Regions from separate parts of the Psychrobacillus sp. FSL K6-1415 genome, predicted to be linked through region 1. Evidence: a T-box and tRNA genes for the amino acid it is inferred to sense, from the RefSeq annotation. Region 1 holds a T-box; the other holds one or more tRNA genes.
What was found. The T-box of region 1 lies ahead of tyrS (tyrosine--tRNA ligase). A T-box ahead of a tRNA ligase gene usually reads a tRNA of that ligase, here a tRNA-Tyr.
Positions count from the first base shown of each region.

Region 2: it has a tRNA-Tyr gene. The T-box ahead of tyrS (tyrosine--tRNA ligase) is inferred to sense a tRNA for this amino acid. The anticodon was not compared.

Region 1 is NZ_JBBOOQ010000001.1:2,796,517-2,803,938, forward strand. Features, by position in the region: gene rpsD (30S ribosomal protein S4) at 181-783, shown strand; gene MKY60_RS13235 (hypothetical protein) at 1,287-1,535, opposite strand; gene MKY60_RS13240 (hypothetical protein) at 1,737-1,901, shown strand; gene tyrS (tyrosine--tRNA ligase) at 1,952-3,214, opposite strand; T-box leader at 3,262-3,457, opposite strand; gene MKY60_RS13250 (transglycosylase domain-containing protein) at 3,557-6,484, shown strand; gene MKY60_RS13255 (SET domain-containing protein) at 7,198-7,422, shown strand, end outside.
Region 2 is NZ_JBBOOQ010000001.1:4,039,449-4,046,870, forward strand. Features, by position in the region: gene MKY60_RS19850 (zf-HC2 domain-containing protein) at 1-307, opposite strand, end outside; gene sigW (RNA polymerase sigma factor SigW) at 325-897, opposite strand; gene rocF (arginase) at 1,120-2,019, opposite strand; gene MKY60_RS19865 (GNAT family N-acetyltransferase) at 2,090-2,680, opposite strand; tRNA gene MKY60_RS19870 (tRNA-Ala) at 2,789-2,861, opposite strand; tRNA gene MKY60_RS19875 (tRNA-Gln) at 2,887-2,961, opposite strand; tRNA gene MKY60_RS19880 (tRNA-Tyr) at 2,968-3,051, opposite strand; tRNA gene MKY60_RS19885 (tRNA-Val) at 3,072-3,147, opposite strand; tRNA gene MKY60_RS19890 (tRNA-Thr) at 3,306-3,378, opposite strand; tRNA gene MKY60_RS19895 (tRNA-Asn) at 3,392-3,466, opposite strand; rRNA gene rrf (5S ribosomal RNA) at 4,474-4,589, opposite strand; rRNA gene MKY60_RS19905 (23S ribosomal RNA) at 4,775-7,422, opposite strand, start outside.

The DNA of each region.
Region 1 (7,422 bases):
ATAAATGCAGCAGTTGTATGGCCTAGATTGCTCATTTTGTTCCTCTATTCTATAGATGGTGTATCCCGTAACCCTCGGCTGCTAGGGCGATGATACATGAAAACAAAATGTCTGCTAGTCTGAATACATCTGGTCTTATTTTACAACAAAAATAAAACCAACATAGAGGAGGAGACATACATGTCTCGTTATACAGGTCCATCATGGAAATTATCACGTCGTCTTGGTATTTCACTAAGCGGTACTGGTAAAGAATTAGAAAAACGCCCTTACGCACCAGGACAACACGGTCCTAACCAACGTAAAAAATTAACTGAGTACGGTCTTCAATTACAAGAAAAACAAAAACTTCGTCACACTTATGGTGTAAACGAACGTCAATTCCGTACATTATTTGATAAAGCTGGTAAAATGCAAGGTAAACATGGTGAAAACTTCATGATCCTTCTTGAAACTCGCCTTGATAACATTGTATACCGTTTAGGTCTTGCTCGTACACGTCGTGGAGCACGTCAATTAGTAAACCACGGTCACGTTATGGTTGATGGTAAACGCGTTGATATTCCTTCATACCGTCTAAAAGCAGGTCAAGAAATTTCTCTTCGTGAAAAATCTCAAAACCTAGACGTTGTAAACGAATCTATCGAAGTTAATAACTTCGTACCAGAATACTTATCTTTTAACGCTGACAACAAAGTAGGTACTTTCGTTCGTAATCCAGAACGTGGAGAACTATCTGCTGAAATCAATGAAGCTCTAATCGTTGAGTTCTACTCTCGTTAATATTATTGCTTTATTAAAAGCCTTCGAAAACTTGGTAACACAAGTTTTCGGGGCTTTTTTTTAAACTGGAGACCTTTAAACATTTACGTTAATAGCTAATTTCGTATTAACAGGATGATATTCAAGATAGTCAATATAAAACTTCATTAAGCCCCTAATAAATCTGAATATACACATCTGGCCATGTCGAAATTAATGAACCTATTTTGCCTATTGCCTTTTAATCACCTAAATTGTATAGCAATTTTATCAATAGCCCTTTAGTATTATCTGTCATTTCATTAAAATTATTTACCAGTTTTCCAATTACATGCTTTTACCTTAACTAATATTTTCAAATCCAAGATCTCATTTGACACAATAACGTTAGTTTGTTTATAACAATAGAAAAACAGCTTTAAATTGTTTTAGAGGTTATTCTCTCTTTACAACTTAAGGCTGCTATGGTCGACTTACTATTACCCCAAATATTTGCGCTTCCACAACTGAATTTATTTTAATACTTAACTTTTTTTCATATTCTCTATTAAGTCTAATAATCTTTGTTTTGTATTATCTGCTTCTTCTTCTAGCATCTTAAAATTGTAACCTGATTTATCTTGGTTGACTTCTACCTCTAATAAATCTCCCTCTTTAGCATCTACCGTAAATTTATCTTTTAAGATGACTAGTTTATTTGCTTTATTGTCCTTTTCAAATAGAACAACAAAAAAATCATCAAAATGATGTAATATATACCTCTTTGCACTCACTGCGAACGTCCCCTCAATCCAATAATAAAAAATTATGTTTTAAAAGCAAACATATTTGTCCTTATTATTATTTTATACTATTTTAAGTTCTTTTTTAACTAGTAATGATTTCTTTTTTCATCTTCTTACTAAATTTGTGACTATTTAAACAAAACTGGTCAATACTAACGAGGAACTTTTAAGAAATAGGAGGGTCTTTGTATGAAAAAAGTTAAATCGTTTAGTTCACCCAATAAGAAGAAAAAAGATAATGTTACAGGCGAAAATTATCTGGAATATCAAAAATTAAATGAGCATGAAAAGAAACAGCTTCAAGTAAAAGATGGCCAGAATAATCACCACATAGATGAGCGTGGCGGTTTTTAATCAGTTTAAAAAGCTACTCCCCTTTAGAGTATTGGGAAGTAGCTTTTATCTTATACAAACTTAATCATTTTATAGTTTTTCTTACCTCTGCGCATAATCATAAACTCATCTTCTAATCGATCTTCTCCACCTACTACGTATGCAACATCTGTGATTTTTTCTCCATTAATAGAAATAGCACCATTGGTTACATCTTCTCGTGCCTGACGTTTAGATGGGGAGACTGCGGCCTCCACTATGAAGTCTACAATAGATTTGTCCTCTTTAGACATCTCAACTGAAGGTACATCTTTAAAAGCATCTTTCATTTCTTCTGCAGTCAAAGCCTTCAAATCACCGCTAAATAATGCCTGGGAAATTCGAATGGCTTGGTCCAATGCATCTTGTCCATGGATTAAGCGAGTCATTTCTTCAGCTAGCGTTATTTGTGCTTTTCTTAAGTGCGGCTCATTTTCAACCGTTACTTCTAAGGCCTCAATTTCTACACGCTCTAAGAAAGTAAAGATTTTCAAATATTTAATAACATCTGAATCTGCTGTATTAATCCAGAACTGATAAAATTCGTATGGAGATGTCTTTTTGGCATCTAACCATATCGAACCTGATGCAGATTTGCCAAACTTTGTTCCATCAGCTTTTGTTACTAAAGGAATAGTAATACCATAGGCCTTCGTATTATCATCATGTGTTTTACGAATCACCTCTAAACCAGTAGTAATATTCCCCCATTGGTCGGATCCACCCACTTGAACTCGACATCCAAAATGGTCATATAAATGATTAAAATCAATCCCCTGAATAAGCGTATATGCAAATTCCGTAAAAGACAGTCCTGTATCTAAGCGAGAAGCAATAGAATCTTTTCCAAGCATATAATTGATGTTAATTAATTTTCCAAAGTCTCTTAGAAATTCAATTACATTCATGGAGCCAATCCAATCACGGTTATTTACCATTTGTGCACCGTTTTCGGATTGAAAATCAAAAATTTGCTCCATTTGTTTTTTTATCCCCTGGACATTCAAATCAATCTGCTCTGTCGTTTGTAATTGACGCTCTTCTGAACGACCGGAAGGATCTCCAATCATCCCTGTTGCTCCACCAACTAAAAGAATTGGTTTATGTCCGTGCATTTGGAACCGTCTTAACGTTAATAATGGTACGATATGGCCAATATGCATACTGTCAGCAGTCGGATCCACCCCACAGTACAATGAGATTTTCTCCTTATTTAGAAGCTGTTCCATACCTTCCGCATCTGTTTGCTGATATAAAAGACCTCTCCAAGCTAAATCATCTAATAAGTTCACCATATAATCTCCTCCTTAAAATAAAAAAGTCCCTACATGATATATAATCATGCAGGGACGCTTAATCGTTAGCGCGGTACCACCCAGCTTGAAGGAATTACTCCCTCCGCCTCAATCACCGTATCGTTGTGAGTACGTTTAACTCCAAGCCTGTAATTCGTTTTTATACACTGACTAGCTCTCACCAACCGCTAGCTCTCTTCACAGTATGCATAAATACTACTTCGGACTTTTCTTCGTTAAAATATATACCTATTTTACCTAATTTACATTGGATGTCAATAACTATGTCTAACAATATGTGCGTATGGTATAATAATTCAAGATTTAGGGGGCGAGAACTGAATGAAGAAATGGCTAGAAAAAATACAGAATTATAAAGATAAATTTGATGTATGGGAATCTACGAAATGGGCTAAGGGATTAAGAATATCTTCCGGTGTTTTATGGAATCTATGTTTACTTCTCATGGTCGGAATCCTGACAATGGGTGTATTCGGCGTATCCGTCGGCGCTGGATATTTCGCATCATTAGTAAAAGAAGAACCTCTTCGTGATAAGGAAGAAATGCGAAGTGCTGTATTTAATTATGATGAGACTTCAGAAGTCTATTTTGACGGGGATGTATATTTAGGTAAATTACGTACTGATTTGGAACGAACAGAAACAAAGTTATCAGAGGTATCTCCTCATGTAATTGATGCAGTACTTGCTACTGAGGATGAGTATTTTGAAGTGCATAATGGCATTGTACCAAAAGCAATATTCCGCGGATTACTTCAAGATGTATCTAACTCAGATACACAAACTGGTGGATCAACACTAACCCAACAATTGATCAAAAATCAAATTTTAACAAACGAAGTTTCTTACGAACGTAAAGCTAAAGAGATTCTATTAGCTATGCGTTTAGAACACTTTATGAACAAAGATGAAATACTAGAATCATATTTAAATATTATCCCTTATGGACGGAACTCTAATGGGAGAAACATTGCAGGGATAGAAACAGCGGCAAATGGAATATTCAATTTAAAAGCAAAAGATCTTACTTTACCCCAAGCGGCCTACATAGCGGGTATTCCACAAGCTCCATTTGCATATACACCATTTCGACAAGGCGGCGAACTAAAAGAAGGAGAAGCCCTACAACTTGGTATTGAACGAATGAAGACTGTGTTATTCCGTATGAATGAAACTGGTTATATTACAGATGAAGAATACAATAATGCGGTAAGCTATGATATTACAAAAGATTTTAGACAGCCAGAAATTGTTGCAGAGGATAAATACCCTTGGTTGACATACGAAATTGAAAATAGGGTTAAAGATATATTAAGGGATAAGTTTGCTGAGGCAGACTCAATTGATCCTGCTAGATTAGATAAAGAGAAAAAACTATATGAAAAATACGATATTTTAGCACAACGTTCTATTAGCACAGATGGTTATCGCATTCACACCACTATTAATAAAGACATGTATGAGGCTATGTTAAAAGTTAGAGATGAATTCGAGTTTTATGGACATACTTTCCAAAAAGAAGTGAAAGATCCAGATTCCGGTGAGACCATTGTAAAAGACTTTCCTGTTCAAGTTGGCGGGATGTTAATAGAAAATGGAACAGGGAAGATTCTTTCCTTCTTAGGAGGAAGAGATCATAAACTTGATAAAGTAAACTACTCTACACAAGGAATCAGACCAATTGGTTCTACGATTAAACCCTTATTAGTATATGCTCCAGCAATAGAATATGGGGTAATAGGTGCAGGTAGTCCAGTAGTAGACGTGAAGTTGGACAATTTAAGTAGCACCACTTGGGCAAAATCACCATCTAACTATACAACTACACAGGAGCTAGGTATTATTTCTGCTAGGGATGCTTTGACAACATCCCAAAACTTATCAACTATTCGTTTATACGATTTAATAATGGATCGTAAACCTACTGAATTTTTAACAAAAATGGGCTTTGAGAGTATTGAAGAAACAGAGTATGCCAATCATGCCCTTTCTATTGGTGGAATGACAAAAGGTGCAACACTCGAAGAAAATACAAATGCCTTTGGTACGTTTGGAAACAATGGTCAATTTATCGATGCATATATGATTGAAAAAATAGAAGATGTAGACGGCAATGTAATTTATCAGCATGAGGTGGAAGCTGTACCCGTGTTTAGTAGCGCTACTTCATATATTATTACCGATATGTTAAGAGATGTACTGTCCGAGGGGACTGCAAAATTAGCAAACTCTAGATTGAAATTTCAATCTGATTTTGGAGCAAAAACGGGTACAACACAAAATCATAATGATTCATGGCTAGTAGGCTATAACCCAAATATTTCTTTAGGAGTTTGGTTAGGTTATGGAGATGATACACAGACATTATATTATATGAATAATCGCTACAATCACCCTAGTGTACGCATCAATATGTTCTGGTCTAATATGATGAATGCTATGTATGATGTGAATCCTGAATTAGTAGATGCCTCTACTAACTTTACGGCACCGGAGGGAGTCGTTACTAGATCATTCTGTGGAATTTCGGGATTAGCGGTCTCAGATGCATGTTCTCAAGCAGGTTTAGTAAAGTCTGATTTATTTAACGCGGCTGTCTTATTACCAACTGCAAAAGATGATAGTTTAATCTCTTCATCCTACGTTGAGATTAACGGAAACAGATATCGTGCGCTCGATAACACACCAAGCGAATTTGTTGTAAGTGGTGGCTACGGAGTAAACGAAGACTTTATCAAGCGTATGCTTGGCAAATTTGGAGGCAACGCTTCTAAGTTATTCCCTACAAAATCGGCCTTTGGAGGTAATGTTGTTTCGGAGGAAGTATTTAATGCTGACGGAAGCCCACCAGCTGCTGTCACTGCTACAATGACTAGTGGTACTATGACATGGTCTAAGTCTACTTCTGGGGATGTTGTGGGATATCGAGTGTATGAAGTCGTAAATGGACAAAGAGTACTACTTTCTTCTACCAAAGAGGCAGCAGAAAATAGTTTTTCTGTTAATCGAGCTGGGCAATTTATTGCTGTTGCTGTCGATATTACTGGATTAGAATCAGGAGCATCTAATATAGTTTCCATAGAAGCTGCAGAACCACCTGAACCAGCAATACCTCCTACAACACCTGAAGACAATGAGGAGGATCCAGTAACACCTCCTGTTGTAGATCCAGTTACACCACCTATTGAAGAAGAACCTGTTACCCCTCCCGTAGAGGAAGAACCGACTTCTCCTGATGAGGGCGTGTAAAAATAGTATAAATGAAACATAGAAGAGCCCTAATTCGATTGAGAATTGGGCTCTTTTTGAGGAATAAGAAAGTATAAAAAATTTCCAGGAATACTGGGATCATGGAACAATAAAAGATGAATAATCCTACTGATTGCCATTTCATGTGGACGCTTTCCGCATGCGCGGCCGAGCCTCGTTCCCTACGCTACTTGGGGGTCTCGACTTTCTCGCTTATCCCGCTGGAGTCGCCACATTCCATTACAATCAATTTAATGAGTATTACCCACTAGGTGATTGGGCAAAGCATATAGCTTATACGATAAGATTTCCTAAATAATTGCGTTAACTTCATCTTGACGTTTTATAATGTAATCCTCGTTTATTTAGCCGATACTGTTTTCAATTATCTGTTTTTTAAATGACCATTGTTGATAGGATCGTAGGGCGGCAACTTCAATGGGAACAGCACGAGCTGATGACCCAGGACTGAGTGAAGCGAAGGAAGCGGCCGAAACCGTGCCCACAGTAAGCGGCCGCTCGGAGCGTAAATCAACGGCATATCTAATTTTCTGTTCTTTGAGGACCTGGCGTCTTTTTACCAGGTCTTTCTTGTTCCATTAAATGGTCAACTATTCTTACGCAATGATATTACACCAAAATAAAAGGAGCATAATGTTCAAATTAATGTTACAGTTAGAAAGAATATTTTAAAAGTGAGTAGGCGAATAAACATGATTGAGGTAAAAACATCTCCATTAAGTGATGGAGAATTCAATAGAGGGGTATTTGCTACATGTGATATAAAAAAAGGAGAGCTTTTCCATGAAGCACCTGTCATTGCATATCCAAACGACCAGCATCAATACATTGAGCAAACCATACTTGGAGATTACGCTTTTGAATATGGAATAAATCATTCTGCTATCCTCCTTGGTTACGGAATGTTGTTTAACCAT
Region 2 (7,422 bases), 1.2 Mb from region 1:
TACTCATCAATAATAAGAACATTGCAGCAGCTGTAAGTACTGGATGACGTCGCAACCATTTACTTACTCCTTCGTGGGATTTTTCTTTCGGTAACCTAGCTATAACAGAATGATTGAAATCATTTGGCGCTTCTATATGAGCAGCCCCTTTGACGAAAGCAACAACATCACTTAACTCATGCATATGTGCCTGACAGGCTTCGCATGATTGCAAATGAGATTTAAGTTCCAGCTCATGTTCACGGCTGATTTCACCATCTAAATATTCGTGCATAAAGTGAACAATTCGTTCTGGACATGCATTCATCTTGATTCCCTCCTATTTTAGATATGAGGCTGTCTGCTTAGCTGTTTTCTAAGCGCTTCTCGTCCTCTATGAATTCTTGTTTTAACTGTTCCAAGTGGCAGATCTAATATCTCACTTATTTCTTGCAGAGATAATTCTTCCATATATTTTAATACGATAGCGGATCTATACTTATCAGGAAGTCTACTAATTTCATACTGTATTCGGTCCTGTAGTTCCAGCTTCATGAGTTCTTCTTCAGGAAGTTCATCAGACGTTGCTATTTGTGAGTACATATCAAGACCTTCTGTACCTCTTACTTCAGCGTCCAAATAGTAGTCCGGCTTCTTTTTCCGAATACGATCAATACATAAGTTTGTCGCAATTCTATACAGCCAAGTTGAAAATTTTCTTTTTTGATCAAACGTATGAATATTAATAAAAGCACGGACAAATGCCTCTTGAGCTATATCCTCTGCCTCGTGACGGTTACCAAGCATCCTATAACATACTTGATATAACCTATGCTGATACAGGTCGACAATCTCCGCGAATGCGTCTTTATCGCCTTTTAATATCTGTTTTATTCGTTTGTTCACTAACGCATCCATCGTGTATTTCGCCCCCGCTCCATGCGGCTGTCTTACCTATACGTATGAAGGTATCAACAGGTTTCATTTTTTTTGTATATCTTAATATTATCAAACATTTCCATCTTTGTGTGGATTTTCAAAAAGAAAAAAGCAGACTGGATGTCCGCTTTTTCTTATCAAAGATATACCTTACTTGTTTTAACTTTCTATTTTGAGCACTATTAATTACAAAAAAAATTTTTAGACAAGACTTTCCCCTAATAGTGAACCCATTAATCCAACCGCTACATCAGCCGTTTTATTTTTTTCATCGAGAATTGGATTTACTTCTACGAATTCAGCTGAAGTAACCATCTCTGAAGCATATAGCATTTCCATCGCTAAATGACTTTCTCTGTATGTAATACCTCCAGCTACTGGAGTTCCTACCCCAGGTGTATATAAAGGATCTAAACCATCTAAATCGAGTGAAAGGTGAACCCCATCAACTTTACGATCCTTGAAATACTGAATTGTTTGAGTCATTACTTCCGACATTCCAAGCTTGTCAATTTCATGCATAGAGAATACTTTAATCCCTTTTTCTTTAATAAGATCTCGTTCTCCCGGATCAACCGAACGAGCACCAATAATCACGACATTCTCTGGTTTAATCTTCGGAGCAAAATCTCGAATATTCACAAGCGCTTCATGACCTAAGCCAATACTTACAGCAAGTGGCATCCCATGGATATTTCCAGAAGGCGATGTTTCAGCTGTATTTAAATCGGCATGAGCATCATACCAAATGACTCCTAGGTTGTCATAACGATCTGCTAACCCTGCAAGTGTTCCTATAGCAATACTATGATCACCACCAAGTACTATCGGAAAATTACCTTCTCCAATAATATCATGAACTCTATTAGCAAGTATTGTATTCGCTGCAACTACTTCTTCTAGATTACGTAATTTCGTGTTTTGAGATGTCTCTCTTCTTCCAATCGCAATATCCCCAACATCATCTACGGAGTGCCCAAGCTCTTGAAGTCTTTCTACTACACCCGCATATCGTATTGCACTTGGTCCCATATCGACGCCTCGTCTATTTTGACCCAGGTCCATTGGAACCCCTATAATTGAAATGTTTAATTTACTCATTATTTTATACCCCCTTAAGTTGTTACTCCCATTGTAAATGCTAAAGGGTGTTTGGCTCAACCAAGCATAATTACGAATATTTATTCATTAATTGAACAAGCTTGTATTTCACTTCCGACCATTCACTTTCAATAATAGAGTATACAACCGCATTTCGAACAGACCCGTTAGATCGTATTCGTTCATTACGCAGTATACCCTCTTTTACGCCGCCAATTCGTTCGATTGCCCGTTGAGAGGATAGATTTAATTCATCTGTTTTAAACTGAACTCGAATCATACCCATTTGCTCAAAGCAATACTTTAACAACATATACTTGCAGGTTGTATTTACATGTGTACGCTGATATTGTTTTCCATAGAAAGTAGAACCTATCTCGCAACTATTATTCGACTGATCCATCGCATAAATACGAGTGGTCCCCATAATTTCTTTTGTGTTTGTATTTTCAACTACAAATGCCAAAGCAGTGCTATCCACATTCATTTGATGAATACCAGCATACAACCACTTTTCTAGCTGTTCTTTGCTTTCAATCCTATTTAACATAAATTCAAATATCCCTGGTTCATAAAGTTCCCACAATAGTTCACAATCTGAAACTAGAAGCGGGCGTAAAGTCACATCCCCATAGATTAATGTCTCAGTCAAATCGTACACCTCACTTTTTTATTTCATCATAAAGGAAACTACTCTATTTTGAAAAGCATTTTTTATACAAAAAAACTCTTTCAACTTTTGATTGAAAGAGTTTAACTATACTATTTATGGAGCCTAGCGGGATCGAACCGCTGACCTCCTGCGTGCAAGGCAGGCGCTCTCCCAGCTGAGCTAAGGCCCCATGCTATTTGAAATTTAAAAACGATTGGCTGGGGTACCTGGATTCGAACCAGGGCATGATGGAATCAAAATCCATTGCCTTACCGCTTGGCTATACCCCAATAAACTGGTGGAGGGGGGCGGATTCGAACCGCCGAACCCTAAGGAGCGGATTTACAGTCCGCCGCGTTTAGCCACTTCGCTACCCCTCCAAAGCTACGTATAAATATAATGGTGGAGGATGACGGGCTCGAACCGCCGACCCTCTGCTTGTAAGGCAGATGCTCTCCCAGCTGAGCTAATCCTCCTGGGTTTTATGAATGCTGGTACAGTATAGCTTTCCATCTCGAACTACTATTATTCATTCAAGTGAAACTATTCCTCATTTATGTAAAAACCAGACAAGAACTATAATATCATATATCTGACATTAAGACAAGTTTTTTCCTTAAATAATTTGTAGTGAAGCTTCCAACCGGATTTGAACCGGTGACCTCTTCCTTACCATGGAAGCACTCTACCTACTGAGCTATGGAAGCAAAGACAAAAAAATGGCTCCGAAGGTAGGACTCGAACCTACGACCGATCGATTAACAGTCGATTGCTCTACCACTGAGCTACTTCGGAACGTATACCTATTTAAAGTACAAATATAATTATAGCAACTCTTCTTAAAAATTCAAGTCTGTATTTGAAGAATTGAAAAAAAGTATTCTTTTTAATTTTGTACTCTTTCTTATGTATGTAAGCACTCTACTAATGTGATGAGAAATAAGTGCCTTGGTGAGCAGTTTAGGGATTAACAACGATCTTATCATAGCGTAATTATGATAAATACTCTATATAAAACCTATGAGTCGGCAGATTTCTTCGTCAGCCGCATTCGTTCAATTCTCGCGTATGTTATACGCTCCGAGTCTCTCTCGTTTGCTTCCTCGAACTCTTTGCCCCTCTACTTTCTCGCATACTTTTTTATAGAGAAAGACTGCCTACGGCTTATTTATTTATACAAAAAAAGCCGCTACCAATTTCTCGGTAACGACTTTTTCTTGGTGCCCAGCGACGTCCTACTCTCACAGGGGGAGACCCCCAACTACCATCGGCGCAAGAGCTTAACTTCCGTGTTCGGGCTGCGAAAGCAGATGGTCGGCAGATTTCTTCGTCAGCCGCTCTCGTTCAATTCTCGCGTATGTTATACGCTCCGAGTCTCTCTCGTTTGCTTCCTCGAACTCTTTGCCCCTCTACTTTCTCGCATACTTTTTTATAGAGAAAGACTGCCTACGGCTTATTTATTTATACAAAAAAAGCCGCTACCAATTTCTCGGTAACGACTTTTTCTTGGTGCCCAGCGACGTCCTACTCTCACAGGGGGAGACCCCCAACTACCATCGGCGCAAGAGCTTTACTTCCGTGTCCGGGGCTGCGAAAGCAGATGGTCAGCAGATTTCTTCGTCAGCCGCTCTCGTTCAATTCTCGCGTATGTTATACGCTCCGAGTCTCTCTCGTTTGCTTCCTTGAACTCTTTGCCCCTCTACTTTCTCGCATGCTTCTTTATAGAGAAAGACTGCCTACGGCTTATTTATTTTTACAAAAAAAGCCGCTACCAATTTCTCGGTAACGACTTTTTCTTTGGTGCCCAGCGACGTCCTACTCTCACAGGGGGAGACCCCCAACTACCATCGGCGCTGAAGAGCTTAACTTCCGTGTTCGGTATGGGAACGGGTGTGACCTCTTCGCCATCATCACTAGACTCATTCGGCTTTCAATATACGGCGCATTGCGTTGTCAACTTCATTCGATCTGTCAGTCACGTACGTTAGTACGTTCCTTCTTTCTCTCAATTGTTTCCTCGAATTACTCGTGTCTTGAAACCCTCATATATAGAGTGTTTGTTCACTCAAAACTGGATAAACGACATTGTTACGTTAAACAAATTTGGTTAAGTCCTCGATCGATTAGTATTCGTCAGCTGCACGTGTCGCCACGCTTCCACCCCGAACCTATCTACCTCATCGTCTTTGAGGGATCTTACTTACTTGCGTAATGGGAAATCTCATCTTGAGGGGGGCTTCGTGCTTAGATGCTTTCAGCACTTATCCCGTCCACACATAGCTACCCAGCGATGCTCTTGGCAGAACAACTGGTACACCAGCGGTGTGTCCATCCCGGTCCTCTCGTACTAAGGACAGCTCCTCTCAAATTTCCTACGCCCACGACGGATAGGGACCGAACTGTCTCACGACGTTCTGAACCCAGCTCGCGTACCGCTTTAATGGGCGAACAGCCCAACCCTTGGGACCGACTACAGCCCCAGGATGCGATGAGCCGACATCGAGGTGCCAAACCTCCCCGTCGATGTGGACTCTTGGGGGAGATAAGCCTGTTATCCCCGGGGTAGCTTTTATCCGTTGAGCGATGGCCCTTCCATGCGGAACCACCGGATCACTAAGCCCGTCTTTCGACCCTGCTCGACTTGTAGGTCTCGCAGTCAAGCTCCCTTCTGCCTTTACACTCTTCGAATGATTTCCAACCATTCTGAGGGAACCTTTGGGCGCCTCCGTTACACTTTAGGAGGCGACCGCCCCAGTCAAACTACCCGCCTGACACTGTCTCCTACCCGGGTTACGGGTATGGGTTAGAATTTCAATACAACCAGGGCAGTATCCCACCGACGCCTCCTCCGAAGCTGGCGCTCCGGGCTCTAAGGCTCCTGCCTATCCTGTACAAGTTGCACCAAAATTCAATATCAAGCTATAGTAAAGCTCCACGGGGTCTTTCCGTCCTGTCGCGGGTAACCTGCATCTTCACAGGTACTATAATTTCACCGAGTCTCTCGTTGAGACAGTGCCCAGATCGTTACGCCTTTCGTGCGGGTCGGAACTTACCCGACAAGGAATTTCGCTACCTTAGGACCGTTATAGTTACGGCCGCCGTTTACTGGGGCTTCAATTCGCACCTTCGCTTGCGCTAAGCACTCCTCTTAACCTTCCAGCACCGGGCAGGCGTCAGCCCCTATACTTCACCTTACGGTTTTGCAGAGACCTGTGTTTTTGCTAAACAGTCGCCTGGGCCTATTCACTGCGGCTCTTCTAGGCTATGCACCCAAAAGAGCACCCCTTCTCCCGAAGTTACGGGGTCATTTTGCCGAGTTCCTTAACGAGAGTTCTCTCGCTCACCTTAGGATTCTCTCCTCGACTACCTGTGTCGGTTTGCGGTACGGGCACCTATCACCTCGCTAGAGGCTTTTCTTGGCAGTGTGAAATCAGGAACTCCGGACATACGTCCTCGCCATCACAGCTCAATGTTATAGAATGCGGATTTGCCTACATTCACACCTTACTGCTTGGACATGCATAACCAACAGCATGCTTACCCTATCCTTCTGCGTCCCCCCATTACTCAAACGGTGGTTTGGTGGTACAGGAATATCAACCTGTTATCCATCGCCTACGCCTATCGGCCTCGGCTTAGGTCCCGACTAACCCTGAGCGGACGAGCCTTCCTCAGGAAACCTTAGTCATACGGTGGACGGGATTCTCACCCGTCTTTCGCTACTCATACCGGCATTCTCACTTCTAAGCGCTCCACCAGTCCTTCCGGTCTGACTTCAACGCCCTTAGAACGCTCTCCTACCACTGATACCAAAGGTATCAATCCACAGCTTCGGTGATTTGTTTAGCCCCGATACATTTTCGGCGCAGCGTCACTCGACCAGTGAGCTATTACGCACTCTTTAAATGATGGCTGCTTCTAAGCCAACATCCTGGTTGTCTAAGCAACGCCACATCCTTTTCCACTTAACAAATACTTTGGGACCTTAGCTGGTGGTCTGGGCTGTTTCCCTCTTGACTACGGATCTTATCACTCGCAGTCTGACTCCCAAACATAAATCATTGGCATTCGGAGTTTGTCTGAATTCGGTAACCCGGGATGGGCCCCTAGTCCAAACAGTGCTCTACCTCCAAGATTCTAACGTTTGAGGCTAGCCCTAAAGCTATTTCGGAGAGAACCAGCTATCTCCAGGTTCGATTGGAATTTCTCCGCTACCCACACCTCATCCCCGCACTTTTCAACGTGCGTGGGTTCGGACCTCCAGTAAGTGTTACCTTACCTTCATCCTGGACATGGGTAGATCACCTGGTTTCGGGTCTACGACCACATACTCATTCGCCCTATTCAGACTCGCTTTCGCTGCGGCTCCGTCTTCTCAACTTAACCTTGCATGTAATCGTAACTCGCCGGTTCATTCTACAAAAGGCACGCTATCACCCATTAACGGGCTCTAACTACTTGTAGGCACACGGTTTCAGGATCTATTTCACTCCCCTTCCGGGGTGCTTTTCACCTTTCCCTCACGGTACTGGTTCACTATCGGTCACTAGGTAGTATTTAGCCTTGGGAGATGGTCCTCCCGGATTCCGACGGAATTTCACGTGTTCCGCCGTACTCAGGATACACTCAAGAGAGAATGAATTTTGGACTACGGGGCTTTTACCCTATCCTGCGGACCTTTCCAGATCGCTTCGTCTAACTCATTCCTTTGTAACTCTATGTAGAGTGTCCTACAACCCCAAGAGGCAAGC